Saccharopolyspora erythraea: one gene and its partner. The protein of the gene in region 1 interacts with the protein of each later gene in a pairwise test. Links are inferred from orthologs where the notes say so. Each region holds a gene or a part of one and is shown on either strand. Other genes may lie near its edges. The genes, in order: leuS and ligA.

What was found.
Region 2: the proteins of leuS (region 1) and ligA interact in binary tests that used the Escherichia coli proteins (3 or more experiments, as listed by UniProt). The link is inferred for Saccharopolyspora erythraea from one-to-one orthologs.

What each region holds. Positions count from the first base shown.
Region 1 is NZ_CP054839.1:8,208,825-8,224,671, reverse strand. What follows is about bases 5,514-8,902. They hold leuS (leucine--tRNA ligase), read left to right. Parts: upstream 5,514-5,834; coding sequence 5,835-8,702; downstream 8,703-8,902. Other genes in these bases: HUO13_RS37070 (acyl-CoA dehydrogenase), read left to right, coding at 8,881-8,902; HUO13_RS37080 (esterase-like activity of phytase family protein), read left to right, coding at 5,514-5,640. Outside these bases: HUO13_RS37105 (DUF6049 family protein), read right to left, coding at 1-1,087; HUO13_RS37100 (NUDIX hydrolase), read right to left, coding at 1,084-1,632; HUO13_RS37095 (CCA tRNA nucleotidyltransferase), read left to right, coding at 1,780-3,279; HUO13_RS37090 (YqgE/AlgH family protein), read left to right, coding at 3,423-3,995; HUO13_RS37085 (SdpI family protein), read right to left, coding at 4,069-4,509; more of HUO13_RS37080, read left to right, coding at 4,555-5,513; more of HUO13_RS37070, read left to right, coding at 8,903-10,842; HUO13_RS37065 (TetR/AcrR family transcriptional regulator), read right to left, coding at 10,859-11,569; HUO13_RS37060 (glutaredoxin domain-containing protein), read left to right, coding at 11,763-12,098; HUO13_RS37055 (hypothetical protein), read right to left, coding at 12,431-12,796; ptsP (phosphoenolpyruvate--protein phosphotransferase), read left to right, coding at 13,008-14,645; HUO13_RS37045 (response regulator), read right to left, coding at 14,676-15,350; MacS family sensor histidine kinase, read right to left, coding at 15,347-15,847.
Region 2 is NZ_CP054839.1:6,922,548-6,938,002, reverse strand. What follows is about bases 6,768-9,764. They hold ligA (NAD-dependent DNA ligase LigA), read left to right. Parts: upstream 6,768-7,177; coding sequence 7,178-9,352; downstream 9,353-9,764. Other genes in these bases: HUO13_RS30960 (GNAT family N-acetyltransferase), read left to right, coding at 9,361-9,764. In the rest of the region: HUO13_RS30990 (acyl-CoA synthetase), read left to right, coding at 1-873; HUO13_RS30985 (methionine synthase), read left to right, coding at 1,105-2,133; HUO13_RS30980 (FtsK/SpoIIIE domain-containing protein), read left to right, coding at 2,163-4,385; HUO13_RS30975 (DUF6461 domain-containing protein), read left to right, coding at 4,462-5,499; HUO13_RS30970 (hypothetical protein), read left to right, coding at 5,537-6,241; more of HUO13_RS30960, read left to right, coding at 9,765-9,867; HUO13_RS30955 (amino acid-binding protein), read right to left, coding at 10,217-10,870; Asp-tRNA(Asn)/Glu-tRNA(Gln) amidotransferase subunit GatC, read left to right, coding at 11,570-11,869; Asp-tRNA(Asn)/Glu-tRNA(Gln) amidotransferase subunit GatA, read left to right, coding at 11,869-13,398; HUO13_RS30940 (hypothetical protein), read left to right, coding at 13,401-13,601; Asp-tRNA(Asn)/Glu-tRNA(Gln) amidotransferase subunit GatB, read left to right, coding at 13,598-15,103; HUO13_RS30930 (DUF2267 domain-containing protein), read right to left, coding at 15,164-15,455. UniProt on the Escherichia coli protein: DNA ligase that catalyzes the formation of phosphodiester linkages between 5'-phosphoryl and 3'-hydroxyl groups in double-stranded DNA using NAD as a coenzyme and as the energy source for the reaction.

The DNA of each region.
Region 1 (15,847 bases):
CGGGGCCGTCGGGCGCCTGGGCGGCGACCTGGCCCGCGGCGGGTTCGTCGATGGCGCCCTCGACCGGCCACAGGACGTCCTTGCGCGGCTCGACGCCGAGGGTCTCCTGCACGAGCTGCCTGCTGCTGGTGTCGAGCGCGCCCCTGATCACGTCGGGCAGTCCGGCCCGGCCCAGCGCCACCACGTCCGCGTCGCTGTAGGGCAGCGGGATCACGCAGCGGCCGGCGGTGGCCTCCTTCAGCTTGCTCAGCCACAGCCGGGCGGTACCGGCGCCGATGCCCTCCACCGTGCCGCCGCTGGGCTGCTGCACCAGGTAGCCGGTCTGCATCGCGCGAACCGTGGCGAGCAGGTCGGGGTCGATGGCGAAGCACAGCGAGTTGCCCAGCCGCGAGCCGGGCCCAGCCGTCTCGCCGACGGCGCGCACCAGCTCGTAGAGCCTGCCGCCGGGCGCGAGCGACTCCGACAGCAGGTCGTCCATGAGCACCGGTCGCGAGCCGGGCACCGGCCCGCGGGACAGGCGCGGGTAGTCGACGATCGGGACGAGCATCGTCGTAGGGGCGGGCTTGGGCGGTGCCGAGGGCGGCGCGCCGGGCGCCGCGAGGACCGGCAGCAGGAAGTGCGCCTCGTCGATGCGGGCGCGGGCGCCGCCCGCCGGCCTGCCGTTGACGTTGACCAGCAGCGGGTAGACGCCGGGCGAGGTGACCTGCAGCGAGTTGGGTCCGGTGAACGGGATCCTCAGCTCGAACGGCACCCGCTGACCTGGGGCGAGGCTGCCGGTGATCGAGGTGAAGTTCTGTTCGGCGACCGTCTGCGAGCCGTCGCGCACGGCCCGCTGAGCGGCGGCCTCGGTGGCCGCGGGCTCGCCGCGCTGGATGCGGGCCTCCACGTCGTGGATGGCGCGGGAGCTGGTGTTGGTCAGCGTGCCGCTGACGGTCACCTCCGGCGGCGCGCCCGCACCCGCGACCGAAGGTGTGATCTTCGACACTTCCAGTCGGGCGTGCGGATCGTCGTTCTGCGCGGTCGCCTGCGGTACCGGGACCGCGCCGAGCAGCAACACCGCGATCACGGCCGCTAGCACAAACCTCACGCCGGCTCCGTCCCACTGCCCCGGGCCGGTCGGGAACCGGCCGCGATGTCCGATGCGCCGTCGAGCAACGTCAGCGCCCGCCGCACCAGCCTCCGCTCGTCTGCGTAGGCCAGCACCTGCTCCAGTTCACCAAGCGGCACCCACGCCACCTCGGTGACCTCCACGTCCTCGTCGGAAAGCTCACCGCGCACCGCCTCCAGCAGGAAGTGGTGCACGGTCTTGTGCACGCGGCGGTTGCCCGCCACGAACCAGTAGTCGATCATGCCGATCGCCGAGACCACGCGGCCGGTTATGCCCGTCTCCTCGGCGACCTCCCGCACGGCGGTCTGCTCCGGGGTCTCACCCTGCTCGATGTGGCCCTTGGGCAGCGACCACAGCAGCCGGCCCTTGCGGTCCAGCCTCCCGATGATCGCAGCGAGCTCCCGGCCGTCGTCGACCACCAGCCCGCCGGCCGAGGTCTCGTCGACCGTCCGCAGCCGGCGGCGCCGGCGCCGGTTCCGACGCCCCGGCTGGGTACCGCCGGAGCGGCCGGGCGTCGGAGGCATGCCGCCGATGGTAGTGCCGACGGGGTGCGAGTCGGCGTCGTACCGCGTACGGCACGCGGGCGTGCCGACCGGTCGCGAAGGGCCCACCGCGTTGCTCCGGCAGGCACTCGCCGCGCCCCCGCTGAGCAGTCGATATCCTGGTTCGCCGTGTCCACCTCGCACCACGAACCCGCCGCCGCACCCGCCGACGACCAGGCCAGGGAGCGCGACGCACAACGCAACGCGGTCGTGGAGCTGGTGCGCACCGCACCGGTCGCCGAAGAGCTGGCCGAGCGCTTCGCCGCCGCGGGCCACCGGCTGTACCTGGTCGGCGGCAGCGTGCGCGACGCCCTGCTGGGGCGCCTTGGCACCGACCTCGACTTCACCACCGACGCCCGGCCGGAGCAGGTCCGGGTCCTGCTCGACGACTGGGCCGAGACGGTGTGGGACACCGGCATCCAGTTCGGCACGCTCGGCGCCTACCGGCATGGCACGACGGTGGAGGTCACGACGTTCCGCGCCGACACCTACGACCGGGTCACCCGCAACCCGGAGGTCGCCTTCGGCGACACCATCGAGGGTGACCTGCTGCGCCGCGACTTCACCGTGAACGCGATGGCCATCGAGCTGCCGAAGCGGGCGTTCGTCGACCTGCACGGCGGGATGGCCGACCTGGTCGCCCGGCGGCTGGACACCCCGGCCACGCCGCAGGAGTCCTTCGCCGACGACCCGCTGCGGATGCTGCGCGCCGCCCGGTTCGTCTCGCAGCTCGGCTTCACCCCCGCGCCGCGCGTGGTCGACGCGATGCGGGAGATGGCCGGTGAGCTCCTGCGGATCACCCCGGAACGGATTCAGGCCGAGCTGTCCAAGCTGCTGTGCGGGCGCCACCCGCGCGAGGGCGTCGAGCTGCTGGTGGACACCGGGCTGGCCGAGCACGTGCTGCCCGAGCTGCCCGCGATGAAGCTGGAGATCGACGAGCACCACCAGCACAAGGACGTCTACCGGCACTCGCTGGTGGTCCTGGACCAGGCCATCGACCTGGAGCGCGCCGAGGACCCCGACGGCGAGCCCGACCTGGTGCTGCGGCTCGCGGCGCTGCTGCACGACATCGGCAAGCCCGACACCCGCCGGTTCGAGCCGGGCGGCGGGGTCAGCTTCCACCACCACGAGGTGGTCGGGGCGAAGATGACCCGCAAGCGGCTGCGGGCGCTGCGCTACTCCAAGGACGTCATCAACGACGTCTCCGGGCTGGTGTACCTGCACCTGCGCTTCCACGGCTACGGCGAGGGCCAGTGGACCGACTCGGCGGTGCGCCGCTACGTCAACGACGCAGGCCACCTGCTGTCCCAGCTGCACAAGCTGGTGCGCGCCGACTGCACCACGCGCAACCGCCGCAAGGCCGCCGCGCTCCAGCGCTCCTACGACGACCTGGAAGCGCGGATCGCGCGCATCGCGGCGGAGGAGGACCTGGCCAAGGTCCGCCCGGACCTGGACGGCAACGAGATCATGCGGCTGCTCGGCGTGGACCCGGGGCCGGTGGTCGGCAAGGCGTGGAAGCACCTCAAGGACCTCCGGCTGGACCGGGGGCCGATGGACCACGACGAGGCCGTCGCCGAGCTGTTCCGGTGGGCCCGGGAACAGGGCATCGACGTGCCTGAGGACCGCTGAGCAGGCATTTCGCCGCAGCGCTATTAATAGTGGTTGTTGAACAGTGAATAGTGTTGCCGAGCAGTAACGCTCAGCGGTTGGTCTCTCGGACTACTAGTCCGTGGCCACTCCATGCGGGGGCGCCGTTCTGAGATCATGCGGATGTGGGAACGGACACCGACGTCGAACCCGGGATGCTGCTGGTGGCGGCCCCGCAGCTGCTCGACCAGAACTTCCGCCGCACGGTGGTGTACATCATCCACCACCGTGCGGAGGGCACCCTCGGAGTCGTGCTGAACCGGCCGAGCGAGGTCTCGGTCGACGACGTGCTGCCCAGGTGGGGGCCGCATGCCAGTGAGCCGCAGTCGCTGTTCGTCGGAGGCCCGGTCGAGCAGCGCACCGCCATCTGCCTGGCCGCGCTGCGCACCGGGGTCGACGTCGCATCGGTGTCGGGCATGATCGGCGTTCGCGGCCCGATAGGTCTCGTCGATCTCGACGGCGATCCCGCCGACCTGGTCCCGCGCGCGAGGGGGCTGCGCTTCTTCGCCGGTTACGCGGGCTGGGACGCGGACCAGCTGGCCGGGGAGATCGACCGCGGCGACTGGCTCGTCGTCCCCGCCCTGCCCGACGACGTCATAGCCGCGCCGGGACCCGAGCTGTGGGGCCGGGTGCTGCGCAGGCAGGGGCCGCCGCTGGCGTTCCTGGCCACGCACCCCGGGGATGTGAAGGTGAACTAGCGAATGTTCCGGCAGTGGTTCGCGTAGCGGTGCGAGCTGGGGCCCGCACCGCAAGCCGCTTGTGGAGCAGGCCCTAGCTGCTCTGCTGGAGCGCGCTGCAGCAGCCGCCCGCGCAGCCGCCGCAGCCTGCCGCCGGAGCGGGCTCGGGCATGGCCTCCGCCGCCCGGTTGCCGAAGACACCGCCCACGACCTGCAGGCCGAAGGCGCCGACGACGCCGATGACCGCGACGAGCACGACGCTGAAGGTCGTGGCCAGCGCGGGCAGCGCGGCGCCCGCGAGGACGCCGGTCGCACCGGCCGCCAGGTAGGCGGGGGCGGCGGCGCGGTTGGCGAGCTCGAACGCCTCCTCGCTGCGCAGGGTCGCGGGCGTGCGCACTCCGGCGTAGCGGTTGCGGGCGAGCTGCCCGCGCAAACCGCGCCATCCGACGAACAGCAGTGCCGCGCCACCGAGCACCAGCACCGCGCAGAGGATCACCTGAACAGCGAGCGTCACCAGAACAGGGTAAGGCTCCATCTGGTCGATACCCGCCGGACACCCGCGTCGGGTGTGCTGTAGCTCATGGTGAACAGACACGCGGTGACCGGAGTCGTGGCGGTCGCCCTGGCACTGACGGCCGCGGTGCCCGCGCACGCCGCCGATCGGGTGCGCCTGCTGGGCGAGCGCACGCTGCCGCACGCGATGGACTTCCAGGGCACCACCGTGGGCGGCCTCTCAGGCATCGACTACGACCCGCGCACCGGCGCATACGTGCTGATCAGCGACGACCGCTCGGAGCGGCAGCCTGCGCGCGGCTACCTCGCCGACATCCCGGTCACCGCCGGCGGGCTCGGTCCGGTGGCCCTGACGGCGACCCGGCCGCTTCTGCGCCCCGACGGCACGACCTACCCGGCGGGCAGCCTCGACCCCGAGGACGTCCGGTGGGATCCCCGCAGCGGTGAGGTCTGGTGGACCAGCGAGGGCGAGCGGCAGAAGGGGCTGATCGACCCGTCGGTCCGCAGCGCCACCCTCGACGGTTCGGCCACCGGTGAGCTGCCGCTCCCGCCGAACCTGGTCATGCGCCCCGACAGCGGTCCGAAGCAGAACGAGGCGCTGGAGGGCCTGACCTTCGCCGCCGACGGGTCGCTGCTGGTCAGCGCCATGGAAGGGCCGCTGGTGCAGGACGGCGAGTCGCCGACGTTCGAGCACGGCGCCCTGAGCAGACTCACCGCCCAGGACCGCTCCGGGGCCGTCGTCGCGCAGGTCGCCTACCCGCTCGACAAGGTGTTCGCGCAGTCGCCGACCGGCGGGTTCGCCAACAACGGCGTCACGGCGATCCTGGCCGACGGCGACGACCCGTTCCGCTACCTGGTGATGGAGCGCTCGTTCGTCGACGGCGTCGGCAACTCCATCCGGATCTACGAGGTCGACGCCAGGGACGCCACCGACGTCCGGGACGTCGCATCGCTGGCGGGCGCCGACGTGACCCCGGTGCGCAAGACGCTGCTGGCCGACCTGTCGGAGCTCGGGCTGAGCACCGTCGACAACGTCGAGGGCATGACCTGGGGGCCCGTCCTGCCCGGTGGCGAGCGCAGCCTGGTCCTCGTCAGCGACGACAACTTCTCCGCGCAGCAGACCACGCAGGTGATCGCGCTGGGCGTCAAGTGATCTCTGTTACTCTTGACAACGTGAGCAACGCTCGACTTCTTGCGAGACCGCGTTGAACGTCCGCTGACGACGCTTCGACGCGGTGACCCCTCACGCCCGGTAGGTCTGGGGGGTTTCGCTTTTTCCGGGGACGGCACACTTAGAGGGCACGATCCGCGCGTTCGGGCGAGAAGGCAGGGAAAGGTACGCAGACCATGAGTGGCCAGGCAGAGGGCTCGACGAACACCGAAGAGGTCCCGCGGTTCCGCTACACCGCGCAGACCGCAGCCGAGATCGAGCAGCGCTGGCAGCGGCGCTGGGAGGAGCTCGGCACCTTCCACGCGCCCAACCCGGCCGGCTCGCTGAAGGGCGAGGTCAGCGACGAGAAGCTGTTCGTCCAGGACATGTTCCCGTACCCGTCGGGGTCGGGCCTGCACGTCGGGCACCCGCTGGGCTTCATCGGCACCGACGTCTACGCCCGCTTCAACCGGATGCTGGGTAAGAACGTCCTCCACACGATGGGCTTCGACTCCTTCGGCCTGCCCGCCGAGCAGTACGCGGTGCAGACCGGGACCCACCCGCGCACCACGACCGAGAAGAACATCGAGCGGTACCTGACCCAGATCCGCAGGCTGGGGCTGGGCCACGACGAGCGCCGCCGGGTCGCCACCACCGACATCCCGTTCTACCGGTGGACGCAGTGGATCTTCCTGCAGATCTTCCACTCCTGGTACGACACCGACGCCGACCGCGCGCGCCCGATCAGCGAGCTGGAGGCGCAGTTCTCCTCCGGTGAGCGCGCGACGCCCGACGGCCGCCCGTGGGAGGAGCTGCCGCGCGCCGAGCAGCGCCGGATCATCGACTCGTACCGGCTGGTCTACCTGTCGGAGGCGCCGGTGAACTGGGCGCCGGGCCTGGGCACCGTGGTCGCCAACGAGGAGGTCACCGCCGACGGGCTGACCGAGCGCGGCAACTTCCCGGTGTTCCGCCGCAACCTAAAGCAGTGGATGATGCGGATCACCGCCTACGCCGACCGCCTGGTCGACGACCTGGACCGGCTGGACTGGCCGGACAAGGTCAAGACGATGCAGCGGAACTGGATCGGCCGCTCGCAGGGCGCCAACGTGGTGTTCCCGCTGGACGGCTCGGCGGGCAGCATCGAGGTCTTCACCACCCGGCCCGACACCCTGTTCGGCACGACCTACCTGGTGCTGGCGCCGGAGCACCCGCTGGTCGACGAGCTGACCGCGGCCCAGTGGCCGCAGGACCCGGACCTGCGCTGGACCGGCGGCGCGGCGACGCCTGCCGAGGCGGTCGCGCAGTACCGCCACGCGGCGTCGATGAAGTCCGACCTGGACCGCCAGGAGAACAAGGAGAAGACCGGCGTCTTCACCGGTGCCTGGGCCACCAACCCGGTCAACGGCGAGCAGGTGCCGGTGTTCATCGCCGACTATGTGCTGATGGGCTACGGCACCGGCGCGATCATGGCGGTGCCCGGCGAGGACCAGCGCGACTTCGACTTCGCCGAGGCGTTCGGCCTGCCGGTGGTGCGCACCGTGCAGCCATCGGAGGGCTTCGAGGGCGGGGCCTACAGCGGTGAGGGACCGCGGATCAACTCCGCGAACCCCGACGTCGGGCTGGACCTCAACGGCATGCACCTGGCCGAGGCCAAGAAGACCGTCATCGAGTGGCTGGAGTCGCACAAGCACGGCTCGGGCACCGTCCAGTACAAGCTGCGCGACTGGCTGTTCGCGCGGCAGCGCTACTGGGGCGAGCCGTTCCCGGTCGTCTACGACTCCGACGGCATCCCGCTGGGGCTGCCGGAGTCGGAGCTGCCGGTCGTGCTGCCCGACGTCGAGGACTACTCGCCGCGCACCTTCGACCCCGAGGACGCCGACAGCAGGCCCGAGCCGCCGCTGGCCAAGGCGACCGACTGGGCCGAGGTGGAGCTGGACCTGGGCGACGGGCTCAGGCAGTACCACCGCGACACCAACGTGATGCCGCAGTGGGCGGGCTCGTGCTGGTACCAGCTGCGCTACATCGACCCGGACAACGACGAGCGGTTCGTCGACCCGGAGAACGAGCGCTACTGGATGGGCAAGCGCCAGCAGCAGCACGGTCCGGACGACCCGGGCGGGCTGGACCTCTACGTCGGCGGCGTGGAGCACGCGGTGCTGCACCTGCTGTACTCGCGGTTCTGGCACAAGGTGCTCTACGACCTGGGCCACCTGTCCTCGGAGGAGCCCTACCGCCGCCTGTACAACCAGGGCTACATCCAGGCGTACGCCTACACCGACTCGCGGGGCGTCTACGTCCCGGCCGAGCACGTCGAGGAGCGCGACGGGAAGTTCTTCTTCGAGGGTGAGGAAGTCCGGCGCGAGTACGGGAAGATGGGCAAGAGCCTGAAGAACTCCGTCTCCCCGGACGAGATGGCCGACGCCTACGGCGCGGACACGCTGCGGCTGTACGAGATGGCGATGGGTCCGCTGGACACGTCGCGGCCGTGGGCGACCAAGGACGTCGTCGGCTCGCACCGGTTCCTGCAGCGGCTGTGGCGCAACGTCGTCGACGAGAACACCGGCGAGCTGCGCGTCACCGACGCCGAACCCGCCGTCGAGGTGCTGCGCGCGCTGCACAAGACGATCGCCGGGGTCCGCGAGGACTACCGCGAGCTGCGGTTCAACACCGCGGTGGCCAAGCTGATCGAGCTGAACAACCTGCTGACCAAGGAGTACTCGGCGACGGGCGCGCCGCGTCGGGTGGTCGAGCCGCTGGTGCTGATGGTCGCTCCGCTGGCGCCGCACATGGCCGAGGAGCTGTGGTCGAAGCTGGGCCACGGCGGGAGCCTGGCGCACGGTCCGTTCCCGGAGGCCGAAGAGCAGTACCTGGTCGAGGACACCGTCGAGTACCCGATCCAGTTCAACGGCAAGGTCCGCTCGCGGATCGTCGTCCCGGCCTCCGCGGGCCAGGACGAGGTGAAGGCGGCGGCGCTGGCCGACGAGAAGGTGGTCGCGGCGCTGGACGGCCGCGAGCCACGCAAGGTCATCGTGGTGCCGGGCCGGCTGGTCAACGTCGTCGGCTGAGCATCGGCCGCACAACGCCGGGTCATCCTCGGATGACCCGGCGTTGTCGTTCTTGAGCCCCTTTCGCGGTAGACAGGGGGCCGACGCTGATTGCCGCGCGGCGCGTGCGGCATCACATAGCGAGGTTACCGACGGGTAACTACGCTCGGCGGTGTCGACGCCTACCTTTGGAGGGCACATGGACGTCCCGAAGACCCCGGCCGCCTTCGACCGCGCCGAGCTCGCCGAACTGCTCGACGGGCGATGGGCGCAGGTGCGGACCCACGTGCGGCGGGCACTGGCCGGCGTCGACCTCTCCCCCGGCGACCACCTCGACACCGAGTCCCACCGCGCGCGGACGCTGGAGCAGCTGCACCTGCTGGTCGAGAGCGGGATCACCGGACTGGGCTTCCCGCTCTCGCACGGCGGCCAGGGCGACACCGGCGGTTCGGTCGTCTCGCTGGAGATGCTGTCCGGCAACCTGTCGCTCATGGTCAAGGCCGGTGTGCAGTGGGGCCTGTTCGGCGGCGCGGTCGTCGCGCTCGGCACCGACCGCCACCACGACCGCTACCTGGCCCAGATCATGAACCTGGAGCTGCCCGGCTGCTTCGCGATGACCGAGACCGGCCACGGCTCCGACGTCCAGCACCTTCGCACGACCGCCACCTACGACCCGGCGACCGAGGAGTTCGTCGTCCACACCCCGCACGAGGCGGCGCGCAAGGAGTACATCGGCAACGCCGCCCGCGACGGCCGGATGGCGGTGGTGTTCGCACAGCTGATCACCGGAGGCGACCGCCACGGCGTGCACGCGCTGCTGGTGCCGCTCCGGGACGAGCGGGGAAATCCGCTGCCGGGCGTGCACATCGAGGACTGCGGCCGCAAGGCCGGCCTCAACGGCGTCGACAACGGGCGCATCACCTTCGACCACGTGCGCGTCCCGCGCGAGGCGCTGCTCAACCGCTACGGCGACGTCGAAGCGGACGGCACCTACGCCAGCCCGATCGCCAACGAGAGCAAGCGGTTCTTCACCATGCTCGGCACCCTGATCCGCGGCCGGATCTCGGTGGCGGGCACCGCGGGCGGTGCCGCCAAGCTCGCGCTGCGAATCGCCCTGCGCTACGCCGGCGTGCGCCGCCAGTTCGAGCGGCCCGGCACCGGCGAGGAGACCGTCGTCCTGGACTACCTGGCCCACCAGCGCAAGCTGCTGCCCGCGCTGGCGAAGTCGTTCGCGCTGCACTTCGCGCAGGAGGAGCTGGTCAGCACCCTGCACGACATGCAGAGCTCCGACGACGCCCGCGCGCAGCGGGAGCTGGAGTCGCGGGCGGCCGGGCTCAAGGCGGTCACCACCTGGCACGCCACGCACACCATCCAGACCTGCCGCGAGGCCTGCGGCGGGGCAGGTTACCTGGCGGAGAACCAGCTCCCGCAGCTCAAGGCCGACACCGACGTCTTCACCACCTTCGAGGGCGACAACACGGTCCTGCTGCAACTGGTCGCCAAGGGGCTGCTCACCAACTACAAGGACCAGTTCGACGACATCGGCACGCTGGGCATGGCCCGGTTCGTCGCCGACCAGTTCGTCGGCGCGGTCATCGAGCGCACCGCGGCGCGACCGCTGGTGCAGCGGCTCGCCGACGCCGCGCCGGGCAGGGACGACGAGAACGTCATCTTCGACCGGGGCTGGCAGCTGCGGCTGTTCGACGACCGCGAGAAGCACGTGCTCGACGGACTGGCGCGCCGGCTGCGGCGGGCGACGGGCAAGGACGCCGACCCGTTCGAGGTGTTCAACAACGCCCAGGACCACGTGCTGCGGGCCGCGCGCGTGCACGTCGACCGGGTCGTGCTGGAAGCGTTCGTCGCAGGCATCGAGCGGTGCCGCGACCGCGACACGGCGGCGGTGCTGGAACGGCTCTGCGACCTGTACGTGCTGTCCACGGTCGAGGAGGACCGAGCCTGGTTCCTGGAGCACGAGCGCCTGAACTCGCGCCGGGCCAAGTCGGTCACCGAGGCGGTCAACGCGCTGTGCGGCCGGCTGCGGCCGCACGCGGTGGACCTCGTCGAGTCCTTCGGCATCCCGGAGCAGTGGCTGACCGCCCCGATCGCCACCGGCGCGGAGGCCCGCCGCCAGCAGGCGCAGCGGGCGCACGACGAGGGCTGACGCGCCGGCGGCCTGGCTACTGGAGGCCGATCTCCCGGGCGAGTTCCGACAGCATCGAGTCGAACAGCATGTCGGCGTGGTTGAGGTCGAACGGGAAGCGCCCGAACACCTCCAGCGCGACGTGCCCGTAGAGGCGGACCCACCAGCGCAGCAGCGCGTAGACGGCCTCCGGGAGCAGCGCCTCTGGCGGGACCTCGATGCCCTTGGCGGCGAACGCCTCGGCGAGTTCCCGCTGCTCGCGCGAGAAGTCGAGGTGACCTGCGTCGGGGACCGACGCCAGGCTGTCGTGCGACACGCCTTCGGCCATCAGCGGGCCCACGAACCGGAGGAAGACACCGGCGAACTGGTCCTGCCCGGAGCGGCGGTCGGTCTCGGCCGGCGGGCTGCCGAACACCAGGGAGAACTCCTGCGGGTGCTCCAGCGCCCACTGCCGGAACGCCCGGCACACCGCGAACACCCGCTCGCGGTAGTCGGCGTCGGCGGGTTCGAGGCCGGCCGAGAGCACCGCGGCCAGGTCGGTGCAGATGTCGTCGCAGAGGGTGCGCAGCAGGTCCTCGCGCGAGTCGTAGTAGCGGTAGAGCGCAGGAGCGGTGATGCCGAGCTCGCGGGCGATGGCGCGCAGGGTGACCGCGTCGCGGCCGCGGCCGACGAGAAGCGCGCGCGCGTGGTGGCGGATCTCCTGATCGGTCGCCGCCCGCATCCGCTCGCGCCGGGTGACCTCGGTCATCTGCCGCTCCATCGTCTCGGTGTCCGTGCCGGGTGGCTACAGTAGCGAACGGCCCCGGTTAACGATGTTCACAAAGTTGACGGCATTAATGGCAGGGCCGGTGCGAGCATCCCGCCCACCGGGCGCTGGAATATCCCTCTGCGCCGGGCCGTTGGCCCACCGGACGCGCAAGCAGGCAGAGAAGAGGAGAGCCGTGTCGCAGGAAGTCGTCGTCTACACCCGCCCGGGCTGCCCGTTCTGCACGTCGCTGCGCGCCGGGCTCCGGCGTGAGGGCCTGGAGTTCACCGAGGTCGACATCTGGCAGGAACCCGAAGCGGCGGCTGTGGTGCGCTCGATCGCCGACGGCAACGAGACGGTGCCGACCGTGGTGGTCGGGTCGTGGTCGGCGGTGAACCCGCAGGCGCGGGCGGTGCTGGAGGCCGTCGCGGAACACGCCCCGGAACTGCTGCCGGAGCAGAGGCCCTCGGTGGTGCGCGGAGCGCTCAACGCGCTGGGATTCTCCAAGTCCAAGGACAGCACTCACGGCTGAGAGAGCCGCGCCGCGAGCGCAATCCACTGCGGCGCCCGGAGAACTACCAGGGGCCGACCGCACGGGGGGCGTTGCGGTCGGCTCCCGGCTTTGTTGAGATCGTCGATGGCGCGATACCGACGAGCATCAACTAATAGAGTCTGACGCTCAACGGGGCCGAAAAGATGCGGGGTGCCCGCAAATTACCCTCGAACGGGTGGACGCGAACGGCTGTCCCGCGTCTCCGGAGCGAAAGGTGTCCGGTGGGTGGGACGCCCACCTCACCGGACACGATCCTCCACAGTGGTCCCCTGATGTGCTGATTCGCTCGAAACCCCCCGGTCCGAGCTACATCAGGCCATCACGAGAACGGGGCCGGTGCGGCCGTAGGAGGCGTGGAACCTCCTGCTGCGGCGGTGTTCCTCCTCGGCCTCGTGGAACGGGTCGGCGGTCTGGCGCTGGTCGGCGAAGCTCGTGTCGACCGGTTCTCCTGGAATGGGCACGTGCATCTGCGGTACCTCATCTCTGGTCGGCGGAAGTTCGTCCTGTGCGTTGGTTCTGTGCTCCCGGGTGGTTCGCGGATCCGGTCTGTCCGGCTCCGCGGAGCCCCCGGTCTGACTCATCACCGCGAGCATCGCGGTGATGCGGTCGATCTCACCGGTGATCGAGTTCGGGGTCGGTTCGGCGATCGCGGCTGGTGCTCCGTGGTGCTGTGCCATGACCCAAGATTGCTGCTTCCGGGTGGCCCCGGGGATCCGTACGGCTACTCATGCGTTACTCATCGGTAATGCATGCCTTGCTCTGTACGAGTGACGTAAGAACCACTGACGTCGTAGCGAATGCGCAGCGTGTTGGTCGCGCGCGGGCCGAACGGTTGATGCGTGCCTACGATCGTCCCAAGGTGGAACACTGGAAGGTATGGTCTAGACCATGTCTCGTTTGAGTGGTGTCGGAGTCAGCTCCGGCCGCGCCTCCGGACCGGTCGCCAGGGTGAGCGAGCCGCTGCCGGAACCCGCCTCCGGACCCGCGCCGGCGGACCCCGCGGCCGAGGCCGCCCGCATCCGCCCCGCCGCCGACGCCGTCGGCGAACGTCTCTTCCAGCGCGCTTCGCGCGTCGACGGCGACGCCAAGGCGATCCTGGAAACCACCGCCGCCATGGCGATGGACCCCGCGCTGACCAGCCAGGCCGAGCAGCTCGTCATCAACCGCTCGCTGCCCGCGGCGCGCGCGGTCCACGAAGCCGCGGGAGGCTTCGCCGACGCGCTGCGCTCGGCGGGCGGGTACATGGCCGAGCGCGCCCGCGACGTCCAGGACGTGCGCGACCGGATCGTCGCCGAGCTTCTCGGCATCACGCCTCCCGGCGTTCCGGAGCTGGAGGAGCCGAGCATCCTCCTCGCCCACGACCTCGCGCCCGCCGACACCGCCGACCTCGACCCGGCCATGGTCCTCGCGCTGGTCACCGAGGAAGGCGGGCCGACCAGCCACACCGCGATCCTCGCGCGGGCGCTGGAGATCCCCGCCGTGGTCGCCGTGCGCGGGCTGTTCGACGACACCCGGTTCGCCGGCGCGGTCGTCGACGGTGACACCGGCGAGGTCGAGACGCTCGACGAGGCGGTGCCCGCCGAAGCCGCCCAGCGGGGCGCACCCACCGAGTGGGACGGCGCCGGTGCCACCGCCGACGGCCACGTGGTGAAGATCGTGGCCAACGTCGGGTCGGTCGCAGATGCCCGCACCGCCGTCGAGGCAGGGGCGCAGGGCGTCGGCCTGTTCCGCACCGAGTTCTGCTACCTCGCTGCCGACGACGAGCCGCCGGTGGCGACCCAGCGCTCGGCCTACGCCGCGATCCTCGCACCGTTCGCGGGTAAGCCGGTCGTGGTGCGCACCCTCGACGCCGGGGCGGACAAGCCGCTGGCGTTCCTCGACATGGGCGTGGAGCCCAACCCGGCGCTCGGCGTGCGCGGTGTGCGAGTGTCCTTCGACCGCCAGGGCGTGCTCGACCGCCAGCTCGAGGCGATCGCCGGTGCCGCCGCCGACTCCGGAGCCGACGTGTCGGTGATGGCGCCGATGGTCGCCACCGCCTCGGAAGCGTCGTGGTTCGCCGGGCGGGTGCGCGCCGCCGGTCTCGGCCGGGCCGGGGTCATGATCGAGGTCCCCGCCGCCGCGCTCAGCGCGCGGGAGATCCTCGAGGTCGTCGACTTCGTCAGCATCGGCACCAACGACCTGGCCCAGTACGTCTTCGCCGCCGACCGGATGGCGGGCGCGCTGGCCGCGCTCAACGACCCGTGGCAGCCGGCGTTGCTGCGGCTCGTCGGGATGGTCGGCGAGGCAGGTGCAGAGCTGGGCAAGCCGGTCGGCGTCTGCGGGGAGGCCGCCGCCGACCCGCTGCTCGCCCGCGTGCTGGTGGGACTCGGCGTCACCAGCCTGTCGATGGTCCCGGCGGCGGTGACCGGTGTCGGAGCAGCCGTCGCCGGCGGTTCGCTGGACGCCTGCCGGCGGGCGGCCGAGGCGGCGCTGGGCGCTTCCGACCCGGCGGGCGCCCGGCAGCGGGCGCGGGCGGCGCTCGGCTGACGGGGCGGGCCGCCGGCGGCCCGCGCACCCTCACCGCTGGTCCGGGTCGGCCTCCTGGTCGAGGCCGTGCTCGATCGCGTAGCGCGCGAGCTCCACCCTGTTGTGCAGCTGGAGCTTGCGCAGCGTGGACTGCACGTGGTTCTCCACCGTCCGGTGCGAGATCACCAGCTTGTTGGCGATCTGGCGGGCGGTCAGGCCCTTGGCGACCTGCCGCAGCACCTCGGTCTCGCGGTCGGTCAGCTGCGGCGCGCGGTCGCCGGAGTCCGGGGTGACCGCCATCCGCCGGTACTCGCCCAGCACCAGGCCGGCCAGCCCCGCCGTGAACACCGCGTCCCCGGCCGCGGTCCGCTGCACCGCGTCGACCAGCTCGTCCACCGACGCGGACTTGACCAGGTAGCCCGAGGCGCCGGCCTTCACCGCCTCCAGGACGTCGCTGTGCTCGCCGCTCGCCGAGAGCACCAGCACCCTCGTACCGGGGATCTCCTGGGTGATCTGGCGGGAAGCCTCGACCCCGGAGGTGTCCCCGAGGTTGAGGTCCATGAGCACCACGTCCGGTTTCACGGTGCGCGCGATCCGCAGCGCCGAGACGGCGTCCCCGCTGGTCGCGCGCACCTCGAAGCCGCGCTCCTGGAGATCCCTCGCCACTCCGTCACGCCACATCGGGTGATCGTCGACCACCATCACGGAGACGTGCGGCTCGGTCATCGTTGTCCTCCTTCGCGGCGCTTGGCAGGGCCCGCGCCGTCGCCGCGAGGGACCCGTACCTCCCATTCCGTGCCCTCTCCAGGGGCAGTGTCGAGCGTGATCGTGCCACCGAGGCTGTGTATCCGGCCGCGGATCGACTGGGCGACACCCATCCGGCCCTCAGCGGCGGCCTCGTCGAGCCTGCCGTCCGGGATGCCGGGTCCGTCGTCGCGGATGCTGAGCACGATCTGCTCCGGCAGGTCCTCCAGCAGCACCCACGCCTTGGCGTCCTCACCGGCGTGCCGTTCGACGTTGGCCAGCGCCTCCCGCACCACGGCGTAGAGGTCGGCGCCGACCTGCTCGGGCAGCATGACCTGCGTCGCGGGCACCGACACCTGCACCTTGCCGGTGCGCAGCACCTGGAGCTGCGCGGCGAAGTCGGTCTCGCCGTCCTCGGTGGGTTCCGGGGGCGTCGTCGCGATCAGCGAACGCAGCGCGATCTCCTGCTCCCCGGCGAG
Region 2 (15,455 bases), 1.3 Mb from region 1 along the record:
GTCTTCCTGTTGCCGCACCTGATGATCGGCTCCACCAACCGGCTGGTGGAGGCGCCCGATCCGCAGGACGTGCTGCGCCGCGTCGAGGAAGAGCGCATCGGCGCGTTCTTCGCCGCACCGACGGTGTGGGTGGCGCTGTCCAACCACGACGACTTCGGCAGGCGCGACCTCGGCTCGCTGCGCAAGGCCTACTACGGTGCGTCCATCATGCCCGGTCCGGTGCTCAGCAGGTTGCGGGAGTCGTTGCCGGGACTGGGTTTCTACAACTGCTTCGGCCAGTCGGAGATCGCTCCACTCGCGACGGTGCTGCGTCCCGAGGAACACGACGAGCGCCCGGACTCGGCGGGCCGCCCGGTGCTGTTCGTGGAATCCAAGGTCGTCGACGAGCAGGGGAACGAGGTCGCGCCGGGCGAGCTGGGCGAGATCGTCTACCGCTCGCCGCAGCTCTGCACGGGCTACTGGGACAAGCCCGAGGAGACCGCGGAGGCGTTCCGGGACGGCTGGTTCCACTCCGGTGACCTGGTGCGGCAGGACGAGCAGGGCTACGTCACCGTGGTCGACCGGATCAAGGACGTGATCAACACCGGTGGGGTGCTGGTGGCCTCCCGGGAAGTCGAGGACGCGCTCTACACGCATCCCGCCGTCGCCGAGGTCGCCGTCATCGCGGTGCCGGATCCGAAGTGGATCGAGAGCATCGCCGCGGTGGTCGTGCGCAAGTCCGACGTGGATGAAGACGATCTGCTGGAGCACGCGCGCAAGTCGTTGGCGGGATTCAAGGTTCCCAAGCAGGTCCGGTTCGTCGACGACCTCCCGCGCAACAGCTCGGGCAAGTTGCTGAAGCGGGTGCTGCGGGAGCAGTTCGTCGAGCGTTGACCGGTTTTCCGCCGCTTTCGGGCGGAGACGCGAGTCGCCGGGCCTGTCCCTGCGGCATCTGCACGGAGAACCGCGCAGCCGAGCGTCAGCGCCACGACGCGTGTGGGACGGACTCCGGTCCCCTTGGATGTGTCGGTCCGCGCCCGTGCGCGTCCTCACCCGTCACCGGTGGCGGCCCGGTGCTGGTCGCCCCCTCTCGGCCTCCATCGCTCCCGCACCGATAATGGCCGCGTGAGCGAAGCAGCGTGGGAACCAGGAACGGCCACCGCCATCGGGTCGATGCCCGGTGCCGATCCACTGGAGGCCGCACGCACCGTCGTCGGGGAACTGCCCGGGCTGATGCCGTTCCCCGAGCTGCCCGCGCGCGGTGTCGGCGCCGACCTCATCGGACGCACGGCGGGCATGCTCGTCGGCGATCTGGCCGTCGAGGTCGTGCCCTCCGGCTACCGCGTCGCGGGGCGGCCGGGACACGACCAGCAGCGTGCCGTCGACCTGCTCAGGTGGGACCTCGACGCCGTCGAGCAGGCCGCTGCCGAGGCCGGCGCGCCCCGCGTGGTCAAGGTGCAGGCGGCAGGTCCGTGGACGCTCGCGGCGGGCATCGAGCTGATGCGCGGACACCGCGTGCTGACAGACCACGGCGCGCTGCGCGACTTCACCGAGTCGCTGACCGAGGGGCTCACCGAGCACGCCGCGCAGGTCTCCGCGCGCACCGGCGCGCGGGTCGTCGTGCAGCTCGACGAACCGTCGCTGCCCGCCGTCCTCAACGGCCGGATCCCCACGCCGTCCGGCTACGGCACCGTGCCCGCCGTTCCTGCCCCGGACGCACAGCGCAGGCTCGCCGAAGTGATCGAGAGGCTCACCGCGACCACCGGCTCCCCGGTCGTGGTGCACTGCTGCGCCCGGCGCCCACCGGTGGCCCTGCTGCGCAGGGCAGGGGCCGGGGCGATCGCGCTGGATGCCACCGGCCTGGGCGAGGTTACGGGCGAGTTCGCCGACGAGCTCGGCGAAGCCTGGGAGGAGGGCACCACCCTGTTCCTCGGCCTGGTGCCCAGCCTCGAGCGCGAGACCACCCTGCGCCAGGTGGCCCAGCCCGCGTTCGACCTCGCCGCCCGCCTCGGCTTCTCCCGGCGCACCCTCGCAGAACGCAGCGTCCCCACCCCGACCTGCGGCTTCGCCGGGGCATCCCCGGCGTGGGCCCGGCGAGCCATCGGCCTCACCCGCGACCTGGCCAGCATGTTCGCCGACGAAGCCGAAGGCTGAGACCGCACGGCGAAAGCGGCCATCGCAGCGTGATCGATCGGCTCCGGACCCTCTTGCTCAGCCTGATGTGGACGCATTCGCCCAAGGATCTCAACATCGCACTGATCAGGACCGGTGACCACACAGCGTTCCTCGGACTCGAGGACGCACCGCACGTGGTCCTCGACGCAAGCACCCGGGCGTGGGATGCACGACGCCGAGGTGCGAGCTCAGCCGCCGAACAGCTGGCTCGCGAGCTCAGCCGCCGCCGCTTCCTGCTCGCCCACGCCGACCTCCCCGACGCGAGGGCATATCAGCGCGCGGTGCGGGAGGTGGCTGAGTTGCCGCCCATGCCGACGGCGGTCATCGCGATCCACCGCTTCGGTGACGCGCTGGGGGACGAGCCGGCGCTCGCCGAACCTCTCCTCGCAGCCATGGAAGAGGGAGAGCGTCTCGGCATCCACGTGCTCCTCCAGGCTCACGGGCTTGCCGGCGTTCGGCGTCCGGAGTTCGTCCAGCGATGCGCCTTGCGGATTGTGCAATGGACCGTGGAAGCCGAAAGCTCCCGCCTCGCCATGGGCACGGACGAGGCTGCGAGGCTCCCCGAAACAGTTCCGGGAGCCGGCTTCCTCGTAGCCGACGGAGCGGCGGAAGTCCGATTCACGGCTTGGGGGCCCGGCAAGGACGACTGGCAGCCCTTGATCGAAAAGATGGTGGAGGACGCCCCGGTTCAGACAGCGCAGTGGGTTCCACCGCTTTCCACGCCCATCACTCTCGGCGACGTGCTGGGGGAGCTGGCGGCATCAGAAGAGCGTGGCTTGTCGGCAACCGGATTCGCCGGGGCTGCGGAAGTGCCCATCGGCTTGGTCGATGTACCCGAGGAAGGCCGCACGAAGCTCTTGACGGTTCCGGTCGGCGGCCCGAAAGGGAACATCGTCGTATCCGGCAACGCCGGATCGGGGAGGGCTTACGCGATCTGTTCCGCGATGCTGGCGATGGCGCTGACGCGGACACCACGTGAACTCCAGTTCTACGGTCTTTCCGTGGCCGGTGGGCCTTCCAAAGTCCATTTCCTGCGGGAACTCCCGCATCTCGGCTGCACCGCCACGAGCGGGGACCTGGTGCTGGCGCGAGCGATCGTCGACGACATCGAGTACCTGATCCGGCAGCGCACCGGGCGACGGAGAAGTGGGGCCGACGACCCGGAAGACGAGTTCGGCGTCGTCTACCTCATCATCGAGGGGTGGCCGGGACTTGCGGCGATTACGGATTTGGTGCCCCGAATTCGCGTTGTAGCGGAGAGCGGGCCCGCTTGCGGGGTGCACCTGTTCATCTCGTGCGAAAAGCACGAGGAGTTGCCGGATTGGCTGCTGGCCGGGGCCACCGAGCTCGAACTCCGAAGCCGAGATCCAGGTGTGGGCGCTGACGGTGCACACAGCTACCGGGTGGCATTGCCGTGGCTCCAAGGTGTGGAGGAAACACACCAGCCACGTCTTGCCAAGGGCGCGGACCTGGCCCGGCGCATCGCAGCGGCGTGGCCGTGGCCACCGGCGCCGGAGCCGGAGGTTCTCCCCAAGGAGGTTCCCTACCGAGCGGGCCGCGGAACCAGCAAGAACATCGCCCTCGGACCGGTGCGTCGCCAGGACGAATGGGCTGAACTCGATCTCGCTCGCACCAGGCACGTGCTGTGTCTGGGGGAACCTGGCTCTGGAAAGACCGCGCTGCTGCGCGTCGTGCTGGAGGAGATCGTGCGTCTACACCCTTCCGGGGACGCCGTGGTGGTCTTGGTCGATCCCAAACGATCGATGATCGGCGAGGCGGGAGCGCAGAACATGCGCTACCTGGCCATGCCGCACGAGTTCGAGGCTGTCGCGGAGGAGGTCGTGGCAGAGCTCCAACGCAGGACGCGCCGCAGTGCCGCTGAGGACGAAGGCGGTCCGTTCGCAGGTCGGCGGATCTTCTTCCTGATCAACGACTACGAGATGGCGCACGGCAGTCGGCATCTGTTCGACGTGCTGGAACCCTTCGTGGCGGAGGACATCGGTTTCCACCTCGTCGTCACCCGGAACTCGATCAACTCCCGAAACGCGTTGGAGCAGGGGCTGTTGCAGCGGATGCTCGCTTCCGGCTGCGCCTCGCTGGTGCTCAGCGGTGAGGAGCGTGACGGCGAACTCCTGCCAGGCGTCTGGTCCGTGCCACGCCCACCCGGAAGGGCCGTGCTCCTGCGTCCCGGCGAGGACGAAGTCGTCGTGCAGATCGCATGGGCCTCCTGAGGTTGCCCTGGAGTAAGCAAGATCAATTTTTCCCGTTCCGGCCCGGGGCGGTGCGGCGCGGTGGTAAGAAAAGTGCGTGCGCAGCAACGCCGGGAGCCATGAGGCCGAGCGGTTCGGCTGGATCCACCACAGCACGATCCAGGAAGCGGCGTGCCTGACCTTCGTTCGCGGGACCGACATCGACCCGGTGGCCGAGGCGTTCGGCGCGGTGTCGGACTACGCCCGCGAACTCGACTTCGACGAGTTCTGCGAGGAGTCGTTCGCCCACCACGAGCAGTACTCCATGATCGGCATCCAGGTCCTCGGCGAGTGGTCGCTGGTCGTGGAGGACAACGGCTGGCAGGGCACCCGCGACGAGGTGCTGCGCCGGGTCAGCGCCGGAACCGAGGCCGTCTCGGCGTTCTGGAACGTCGACCGGCTTACCCGCTTCTCCTACGCCGTCGACGGTGAGCTGTGGACGGCGTTCGAGGCGCCGCTGCCCGAGTACCGCGTCGGCAGCAGGCCCGACGCGCTGGAGGGGGTGCGCGCGGGAATGTCGTGGTCGGACGCGGAGCGGGAGTCGGGCACGGTGCCGCTGATGCTGGCGCTCGCGGCACGCGTCACCGGCCAGACCCTGACCCCGAGCCGGTTCGAGGGCGACTTCGTCACGTTCCCGGTGGCGGCCTGGCCCGACGACCTGCGTGACGTGCCGGATGCGCTGGACCGCTTGGACGGCCGGTACCCGCGTGAGCTGATCGAGGCGCTGCGCGTGGCCGACGACGCGGCACGCCGGCGCGCGGCGGTCGCCGTCGCACGGCGCGCGGTCCAGTCCGCCGAATGCCTCGACCACCCGGTGATCAGCGCGGTTCTGGCTTCGGCCGCCGACGGCGGCAGGATGGATCGGGCGGCGATCAGCGAAGCCGTGCGGGAGTGGACGTGGCTGCTGCACCTGCACCGCGCCACCAGCAAGGTCCGCAACCAGGTGCGCGCCGCCGAGGTCCTGCGCCAGGCCACCCACGACGACCCGCTGGTCGCGGTGTTCACGACGCTGTCGGCGGCCGGCCACGTCCGCGGCCTGGAAACCGGTGAGCTGGCCGCGGTCGTGGCGCGGGCGCTGGCGGATCGGCTCGACTAGCCACGGCGCAGCGGGGTCGGCCTGCACAATGGGGGCCATGCTGAAGTTCCTGCACCGCCGCAACCGTGCCGAGGACGAATCCGGGCCCGTCGACGTCGAAGCCGACGCCGCGGCCCGCGCCGAGGAGTTCTGGCGGCGCTGGGACGACCTGCTTCCCGAGGTCAGCGCCGCGCTCGGCGACAGCGTCCCGCACCGCGTCGACCACCAGCTCGCCGAGCTGGCCGCGGCGGTGCACCCCAACCTGACGATCTCCATCGAACGCGGCGAGACGGCGGTGTACGCGCTGGTCATGACCAGCCAGGCCGACCCGGAGCTGCGGCCCTACACCGATGCGTGGATCGCGGCGGCCCCCGCCGCCGACTCGCTGTTCGAGTACCACGACTCCATCCCGCCGGTGCCGGACCCGACCGAGGTCACGGTCAACCTGCGGGGCGAGAAGTACGCGCTGGCCGACGTCCGGGTCGCACCGCAGGTCGACGAGGCGGAAGGGCTGGTCGACGTCGCCGTCTACCACCCGGGCTTCGCCGCGCTGGAGGGTGAGGCGCGGGCGGCGCTGACGTTCCTGCCGCTGGACGCCACGCTCGGCGAGCGGCTGGCGGCCGACCGCATCGGCCGCGTCGAGACCGCCGACAACGAGCCGCAGGGCGCGATCGGACTGCTGGAGTTCCGAGACCTGGTGCGGGCCCTCGACAACGGCGGAGCCGGGGAGGAGGAGCCCGGCGAGTCGGGCGAGCAGGCGTAGGGCGGCGAACAGGCGTAGGGCGGCGAACCGGGGACACTCGGACGGCAGGCCGCGGACACTCGAACGGTCGGCCGGGGACACTCGGACGGCGGGCCGGGGACACTCGGACGGTCGGCCGGGGACACTCGGACGGTCGGCCGGGGACACTCGGACGGTCGGCCGGGGACACTCGGACGGTCGGCCGGGGACACTCGGACGGTCGGCCGGGGAACACCGTGTGCCGCGGGTTCAGGCGACTCATCGTGCGGCGGAATGTGGCGGACCCTCGACCGGAGGTCCCTGAACCGGGGGTCGGCTGACTGACGGTCGGCTGACGGGTGGTCGGCCGTCCCGTGGACCGCCAGCTGCGCTGGTGGACCGCTGGTGCGCTCGCGGACAGGCGAGCAGCCAGTTTGTGGGCCTGTCGTTTGGCGGGCCGATCGGCCGGCGAGCGGGGGACGCTCAAACGGTGGGCCCGGGAGCGCCGGACCGTCGACTGGTTGACCGCCGACTGGTTGACCGCCGACTGGTTAACCGCCAATCGGAGACCATCGAACGGCGGACTAGAGGCGTGCGCCCGGTCCGCACTGCATGCGCCACGGGCCCGTCGTCCGAGGGTGGCGTGCCTGAGCGTGGGCGCAGCCCAATCACCTCGCGCCCGCATCGCGGCAACACCGCCCAGCCCCCCGCCACCGCGCCCACGCCGTCGCGACGCGGCCACCGCGGCCACGCCGCCGCGGACCCCGCCGTCGCGACCTCACGGCCGCGGCCCGGCCACCGCTGCCACGCCGCCCGGCCACCGCTGCCACGCCGCCGCGCCGCCGCCCCACCTCCGTCCCCGCCCCAGCCCTGCGCGCCCGCCACCGCGACCTCACGGCCGCGGCCCCGCCCGCCCCGCCGCCGCGCCGGAGCCAGACACCGGGCGCCTGTGTCGGCCCTGCTGGTTAGTCTCGTGGGGTGACCAGCAACGACCCAGCCGACCGCGCCGAGCTCGACGACGCGTCGGTCGCCGGAATGACCAGCGAGGCCGAGGCCGGTGCGACGGCCGAGGGCGTCGAGGACGTGCCCGCGCAGGTGCGGGAGCGCTACGCCGATCTCGTCGAGCAGGTGCGCGCGCACCAGTTCCGGTACTACGTGCTGGACTCGCCGACGATCTCCGACGGCGAGTTCGACGAGCTGTTCACCGAGCTCCAGACCCTGGAGTCCGACCACCCGGCGCTGCGCGACCCCGACTCGCCGACGCAGGTGGTGGGCGGCACCTTCTCCACCGACTTCACCGCGGTGGACCACCTGGAGCGGATGCTCAGCCTCGACAACGCCTTCGACCCCGACGAGCTGCGCGCCTGGGTGGAGCGGGTCGAGCGCGAGGTCGGCTCCTCCGCGCACTACCTGTGCGAGCTGAAGATCGACGGCCTGGCCATCAACCTGCTCTACCGAGACGGCAAGCTCGAACGCGCGCTGACCAGGGGCGACGGCCGCACCGGCGAGGACGTCACGCTCAACGTCCGAACCATGGACGACGTGCCCGACCAGCTGACCGGCACCGACGAGTACCCGGTGCCCGCGCTGGTGGAGATCCGCGGCGAGGTGTTCTTCCGGGTCGACGAGTTCGCCCAGCTCAACGCGTCGCTGGTGGAGGCGGGCAAACCGCCGTTCGCCAACCCGCGCAACTCCGCCGCCGGCTCGCTGCGGCAGAAGGACCCGCGGGTGACCAAGAGCCGCCCGCTGCGGATGATCTGCCACGGCCTCGGCAAGCGCGAGGGGTTCGAGCCGAGGCAGCAGTCGGAGTCCTACGAGGCGCTGCGGGCGTGGGGCCTGCGGGTCTCCCCGCACACCAAGGTGCTGTCGACGGTGGACGAGGTGCTGGAGCACATCGACTACTGGGGCAAGCACCGCAACTCCGCCGAGCACGAGATCGACGGCGTCGTGGTCAAGGTCGACGAGGTGTCGTTGCAGCGCAGGCTCGGCGCCACCTCGCGCGCCCCGCGCTGGTCGATCGCCTACAAGTACGCGCCGGAGCAGGCCACCACCCGGCTGCTGGACATCCAGGTCGCCGTCGGCCGCACCGGACGGGTCACCCCGTACGCGGTGATGGAGCCGGTCAAGGTCGCGGGCTCGACGGTGGCCAGGGCGACCCTGCACAACGCCGACCAGGTCCGCCACAAGGGCGTGCTGATCGGCGACCGGGTGGTCATCCGCAAGGCCGGTGACGTGATCCCCGAGGTCCTTGGGCCCGTCGTCGACGTCCGTGACGGTAGCGAGCGCGAGTTCGTCATGCCGACCGAGTGCCCCGACTGCGGCACCCCGCTGGCCCACCAGAAGGAGGGCGACGTCGACCTGCGCTGCCCGAACTCGCGCAACTGCATCGGGCAGCGCCGCGAGCGGCTTTTCCAGCTCGCCGGGCGCAAGGCGTTCGACATCGAGGTGCTGGGCTACGAGGGCGTGTCGGCGCTGCTGTCGGCGGGCGTGGTCTTCGACGAGGGCGACCTGTTCGACCTCAACGAGGAGGCGCTGCTCAAGACCACGCTGTTCCGCACCGACGACGGCAGCCTGTCGGTCAACGGCGGCAAGCTGCTGGCCAACCTGGAGTCGGCGAAGCAGCAGCCGCTGTGGCGGGTGCTGGTGGCGCTGTCCATCCGGCACGTGGGACCGATCGCGGCGCGCGTGCTGGCCCGCGAGTTCGGCTCGCTCGACCGCATCCAGGAGGCGTCGGAGGAGGAGCTGGCCGCAGGCGAGGGCGTCGGCCCGACGATCGCCACCGCCGTGCGCGAGTGGTTCGACGTCGACTGGCACCGCGAGATCGTGCGCAAGTGGAGCGAGGCCGGCGTCCGGATGGCCGACGAGCGCGACGAGTCGATCGAGCGCCACCTGACCGGCCTGTCGATCGTGGTCACCGGGTCGCTGGAGGGCTTCTCCCGCGACGAGGCCAAGGAGCTGATCATGGCGCGCGGTGGCCGGGCCGCCGGCTCGGTGTCGAAGAAGACCGCGTTCGTGGTCGTCGGTGAGGCGCCCGGCTCCAAGTACGACAAGGCGATGCAGCTGAAGGTGCCGGTCCTGGACGAGGACGGCTTCCGCGTCCTGCTGGAGCAAGGCCCGGAAGCGGCCGCCGAATCGGCGTTGCCCGCCGAGTGAGGCCGCCGATGACGACGCCGCCTTCCACGATCACGGTCCGGCCCGTCGGGCCGGACGACTTCGAAGCGGTCGCCGACCTGACCGCTCGCGCCTACGTCGACGGCGGGCACCTGTCCGCCGACGACGGATACGTGCGCAGGCTGCGCGACGTGGCCGACCGGGCGCGGCGCGCGGAGCTGCTGGTCGCCGTCGAGGGCGGCCGGGTGCTCGGCTCGGTCACCCTGGCCAGGGGCGAGGGCGACTACGCCAACATCGCCAGGCGGGGCGAGATGGAGTTCCGGATGCTGGCCGTCGCGCCCGAAGCCTCGGGGCGCGGCGTCGGCCGGGCGCTGGTGCGGGCGGTGGTCGATCGCGCGCGCGTCGAGGGGCACGAGCGGGTCGTGCTCACCAGCCAGGCGTCGATGACCGTCGCGCACGGACTCTACGAGCGGTTCGGTTTCCGGCGGGCGCCCGACCGCGACTGGGAGCCGGAACCCGGGCTGCACCTGATGGCCTACGTCCTCGAGCTGAGCTGAGCCGGACGCCCTGGAGCGCCTACGGCCCCAGCCGGGCGCCGCCGCTGCGGGGCGCCATCGGCCCATTTCGCAGGACTGGAGTGAAGGCGGTCTCTCCGGGACGGGAACGAAATCGTTCAGGCGACGCGCGGAAGCCCGGTTCCGGCTGGCCAACGCCTGGCCGCCAGAACGCATCGCCCACGGCCGGGTCCGGCGATCCGACGCCTGCCGTGGGGGCGCGAGAGCGGCCTGTGGCCGGTCCGGAATCAACGCTTGGTCACTTGGGCGAAGCAAGCTGCCCGGCCGGGTCCGGCGATCCGACGCCCGTCGCCAGGTCCCGAGAGCCGCCCGCGCCCGGGCGGCCCCGAGGTCAGCCGTCGAGGACCACCGAGACAATGCCGGCCAGGTGGGCGAGCCTGGCCACCTCGGCGGCGCGGAACATCGGCCCGCCCGGCCGCCCGGCCAGCAGCACCCGGTCGGGCTTGCCGATCGGGGTGGCGGCCAGCTCGGTGCCGAGCTCCTGCCAGGTCTCGGGCACCCACGGCTCGTCGCCGTCGAGGATCGTCGCCCTGGGCAGCGGCAGCCACGGCAGCTCCAGGTAGCCCTCCTGCGGGGCCGAGGTGCTGGCGGCGAGCTGCTCGGCGCCACCGGAGCGGTGCCCGAACACGACCGCCCAGCCGGAGCGGATGATGCGCGGCACGCCCTCGGCGAAGATCTGCAGGCCCCGCGCGGGCTCGGCGGCGATCTCCTCGACCAGCTCCAGCTCCCGGTGGGTGTCCAGGACCCCGGCGTAGGGGCGCACCGCGTCGACCTCCACGCCCGCGACCGACTCCGCGGCGGTGATCAGCACGTCCGGGAGACGTCCGGAGGGCAGCTCCACCACCATGTCGTCGATCGCCATGTCGTTGCCGCGCTCGACGACATCGACGCTGAGGATGTCGGCACCGATCTCGCCCAGCGCGCTCGCCACCGCACCGAGCGTTCCCGGGCGGTCCGGAATCTGCACCCGGATCAGGAAGGACACCGGACTCAACGCCTCCAGCTTCTTGCGCGGCACCTTGCCGTCCGCGCTCCTCGCGATACCCGTTCGGATCGCGTTCAAGTCGCACTCAAGCCGCCACCGCGCAAGGCGCAGGCGATGAAATTGTGTCAGACCCGCGGCGCGTGGCGTCGCCAGGCGCGCAGCCATGACCGCCGGCGCGTGCAGGCGATGGCCCGTCGCGCCCTCCCGGCGGGACGAGGTCCACCTGCCGCGCCGGGTGAGGGACTCACCGGGCCTTCCGCAAGGCGGGCGCGGGCACCCGGATGTGGTTCTCCGGGCTCCGGCGCGGTGGTCGTGGCCACCGTCCGCGCCGGATCGGGGTCCTCGCGGCCTCGCTTTCCACGGCCGGCCGATGACCCCCGCGCCACCGTGCGGAGCGGCGAGCCTATGCAGTCTCCGCGCGCTCCCGCAAGGTCGTTCTATCGCGTTGTTACCCCGAGTCGTTACACCGAAACCGATCGGAGACCCGCGCCGCCGGCGCTCGCGCGGCTCGGGTGCTCCGGTGGCGGGAGTGGCGCATGGGGCGCGGCCCGGAGGTCGACGGCACCGGCCCGCGACCGGCGCCGTCGAGCGCGGTGAGGCCCTCAGCCCCCTCGGGACCGCCACCGGTGGCCGCCATAGACTTGAGCGTTGATGACGGGGGACACCCGTGAACCGGACATGACCAGGGAGCCTTCGCAAGTGTCCAAGATCTCCCGCGACGAGGTCGCGCACCTCGCCGGCCTGGCCAGGCTGGCGGTCACCGAGAAGGAACTCGACACCTTCGCCGGGCAGCTCGACCAGATTCTGGACGCGGTGGCCAAGGTGGGGCAGGTCGCCGCGGAGGACATCCCGCCGACCTCGCACGCGGTGCCGGTGACCAATGTCTTCCGCGAGGACGTGGTGCGGCCCGGGCTGTCGCGCGAGCAGGCGCTCTCCGGCGCGCCCGCGGCGGAGGAGAACCGCTTCCGCGTCCCGCGGATTCTCAGCGAGGAGGCGTGATGACCACGACCGGTGGTCGCTCGGAACTGACCGGACTGACCGCGGCCGAGCTGGCAGGCAGGCTGAGCGCGGGTGAGGTGTCGTCGGTCGAGGTGACGCAGGCGCACCTGGACCGCATCGCCGCCGTGGAGCCCGTCGTGCACGCTTTCCTGCACGTGGACTCCGAGGGCGCGCTCGCCGCCGCCCGCAAGGCCGACGAGGACCGCGCGGCCGGACAGGTCGCCTCGCCGCTGGCGGGTGTGCCGCTGGCGCTCAAGGACGTGCTCGCCACCAGCGACATGCCCACCACGTGCGGCTCGAAGATGCTGGAGAACTGGAGGCCGCCCTACGACGCCACGGTGACCCGCAGGCTGCGCGAGGCCGGGATCGTCGTCCTCGGCAAGACCAACATGGACGAGTTCGCGATGGGCTCCTCCACCGAGAACTCCGCCTACGGCCCGACCCGCAACCCGTGGAACACCGACCGGATCCCCGGCGGCTCCGGCGGCGGGTCCTCGGCGTCACTGGCCGCCTTCGAGGCGCCGCTGGCCATCGGCACCGACACCGGCGGCTCGATCCGCCAGCCCGGGGCGGTCACCGGCACGGTCGGCGTCAAGCCCACCTACGGCGGGGTGTCGCGCTACGGGCTGGTCGCGTTCTCCTCGTCGCTGGACCAGCCGGGGCCGTGCGCGCGGACGGTGCTCGACGCCGCCCTGCTGCACGAGGCCATCGCCGGGCACGACCCGATGGACTCCACCTCGATCGACCAGCCGGTGCCGCAGGTCGTGGCCGCGGCCCGGGAGGGCGCGGGCGGCGACCTCAAGGGCGTGCGGGTCGGCGTGGTCCGCGAGTTCTCCGGCGACGGCTACCAGCCGGGCGTGCAGCGGTCCTTCCAGAAGGCCGTGGAGCAGCTCGCGGCGCTGGGCGCGGAGGTCGTCGAGGTCTCCTGCCCGCACTTCGACTACGCGCTGCCCGCCTACTACCTGATCGCGCCGAGCGAGGCGTCGTCGAACCTCGCCCGCTTCGACGCGATGCGCTACGGCCTGCGCGTGGGCGACGACAGCACCCGCAGCGCCGAGGAGGTCATGTCGCTGACCCGCGAGGCCGGTTTCGGCCCCGAGGTCAAGCGCCGCATCATGCTCGGCACCTACGCGCTGTCGTCGGGCTACTACGACGCCTACTACGGCCAGGCGCAGAAGGTCCGCACGCTGATCACCCGCGACTTCGACGCGGCCTTCGCCCAGGTCGACGTGCTGGTCTCGCCGACGACGCCGACCACGGCGTTCGAGATCGGCGCCCGGGTCGACGACCCGATGGCGATGTACCTGGCGGACCTGTGCACCATCCCGGCCAACCTGGCGGGCAACGCCGCCATGAGCGTCCCGAGTGGACTGTCCGATGAGGACGGGCTGCCGGTGGGCCTGCAGATCATGGCCCCGACGCTGGCCGACGACCGGCTCTACCGGGTCGGCGCGGCCTACGAGACCGCCCGCGACGCCGCGCAGGGCGGTCCGCTGATCGATCGTGTTCCGGAGTTGGAGGTAGCGTGAAGATGAATCCCAAGATGAAGGCGGTCTTCCAGCTCGTCTCCGTTCTTTCGGCGGTCTTCGGGCTGCGCGCCAGCTTCCGCGACGCGCGCGCGAACAAGGACAAGCTGGCGCTGGCCGACACCGTCATCACCACCCTCGGTCTGATCACCGGAACCGCGCTGGCCGTGCGCACGCTGCGCCGGGGAGAGGACGCCGAGAAGTGACCGCGGTAGCCGAGATCATGGATTACGACGAGGTGCTGGCCCGGTTCGACCCGGTGCTGGGCCTCGAGGTCCACGTGGAGCTGTCCACGGCGACCAAGATGTTCTGCGGCTGCGCCAACGCCTTCGGCGCCGAGCCCAACACCCAGGTGTGCCCGGTGTGCCTGGGTCTGCCGGGCGCGCTGCCGGTGGTCAACGGCAAGGCCGTCGAGGCGGCCATCCGCATCGGCCTGGCGCTGAACTGCCAGGTCGCGGAATGGTGCAGGTTCGCGCGGAAGAACTACTTCTACCCGGACATGCCGAAGAACTTCCAGACCTCGCAGTACGACGAGCCGATCGTCTTCGACGGCTACCTCGACGTCGTGCTCGACGACGGCGACACCTTCCGGGTGGAGATCGAGCGGGCGCACATGGAGGAGGACACCGGCAAGTCGCTGCACGTCGGCGGCGCCACCGGCCGCATCCACGGTGCCGAGCACTCGCTGCTGGACTACAACCGCGCGGGCGTGCCGCTGATCGAGATCGTCACCAAGCCGATCACCGGCGCCGGCGAGCGCGCGCCGGAGGTCGCCCGCGCCTACGTCACGGCGCTGCGCGACCTGCTGCGCTCGCTGGACGTCTCCGACGTCCGGATGGACCAGGGCTCGCTGCGCTGCGACGCCAACGTGTCGCTGATGCCCAAGGGCGCCGCGGAGTTCGGCACCCGCACCGAGACCAAGAACGTCAACTCGCTGCGCAGCGTGGAGCGGGCGGTGCGCTACGAGATGCGCCGCCACGCCGCCGTGCTGGCCTCCGGCGGGTCGATCGTGCAGGAGACGCGGCACTTCGACGAGTCCACCGCGAGCACTTCGGCCGGTCGTCCCAAGGAGACCTCCGAGGACTACCGGTACTTCCCGGAGCCCGACCTCGTGCCGATCGCGCCGTCGCGGGAGTGGGTCGAGGAGCTGTCCGGGACGCTGCCCGAGCTGCCGTGGGAGCGGCGCAAGCGCGTGCAGGAGGAGTGGAAGCTCTCCGACGAGGAGCTGCGCGACCTGGTCAACGCCGGTGCGCTGGAGCTGGTCACCGAGACCGTCGACGCGGGCGCCCCGCCCGCGGAGGCGCGTTCATGGTGGGTGGCCTACCTGACGCAGCAGGCCAACACGCGCGGCGTGGAGCTGCCGGAGCTGGCTATCACGCCGAAGCAGGTGGCCCGGGTGATCGAGCTGATCGCCGAGGGCAAGCTGACCAACAAGCTCGCCCGCCAGGTCGTCGACGGCGTGCTCGACGGCCAGGGCGAGCCGGACGAGGTCGTCGCGGCCAAGGGCCTGGAGGTCGTCTCCGACGACTCCGCGCTTCAGGCCGCGATCGACGAGGCGCTGGCCGCGCAGCCGGACGTGGCGGACAAGATCCGCGGCGGCAAGGTGCAGGCCGCGGGCGCCATCGTCGGCGCCGTCATGAAGGCGACCAAGGGCCAGGCCGACGCCAAGCGCGTCCGCGAGCTGGTTCTCGCCGCCTGCGGTCAGTGACCACGGGCCTTCCGGTCGCCGTGCGGGCGGCGGCCGGAAGGCCCTGACCCCCGCACGGCGTCAGGACGCGACCAGCTCGCGGAAGTCCGCCGGTAGCTGCGAACGCACGTCCTCCAGCTCGCCCTCGGACACGAACTTCGCGATGGTTCCCAGCACGGCGCGGGCGTGGGCCCGCCCGATTTCCGGCTCGCCACCGCGACCTTCGCGTTCGGCGATGCGCCGGAAGAACTCGTCCGCGCCGAACTTCTCGGCCTCACCGGTGTGCTTGATCAAGGGCTCCTTCAGCTCGGGCGGAAGCTGGCCGGCGAGATCGGCCGGTTCCTGGCCTTCCAGGCGGCTTCCCAGTTCCTCG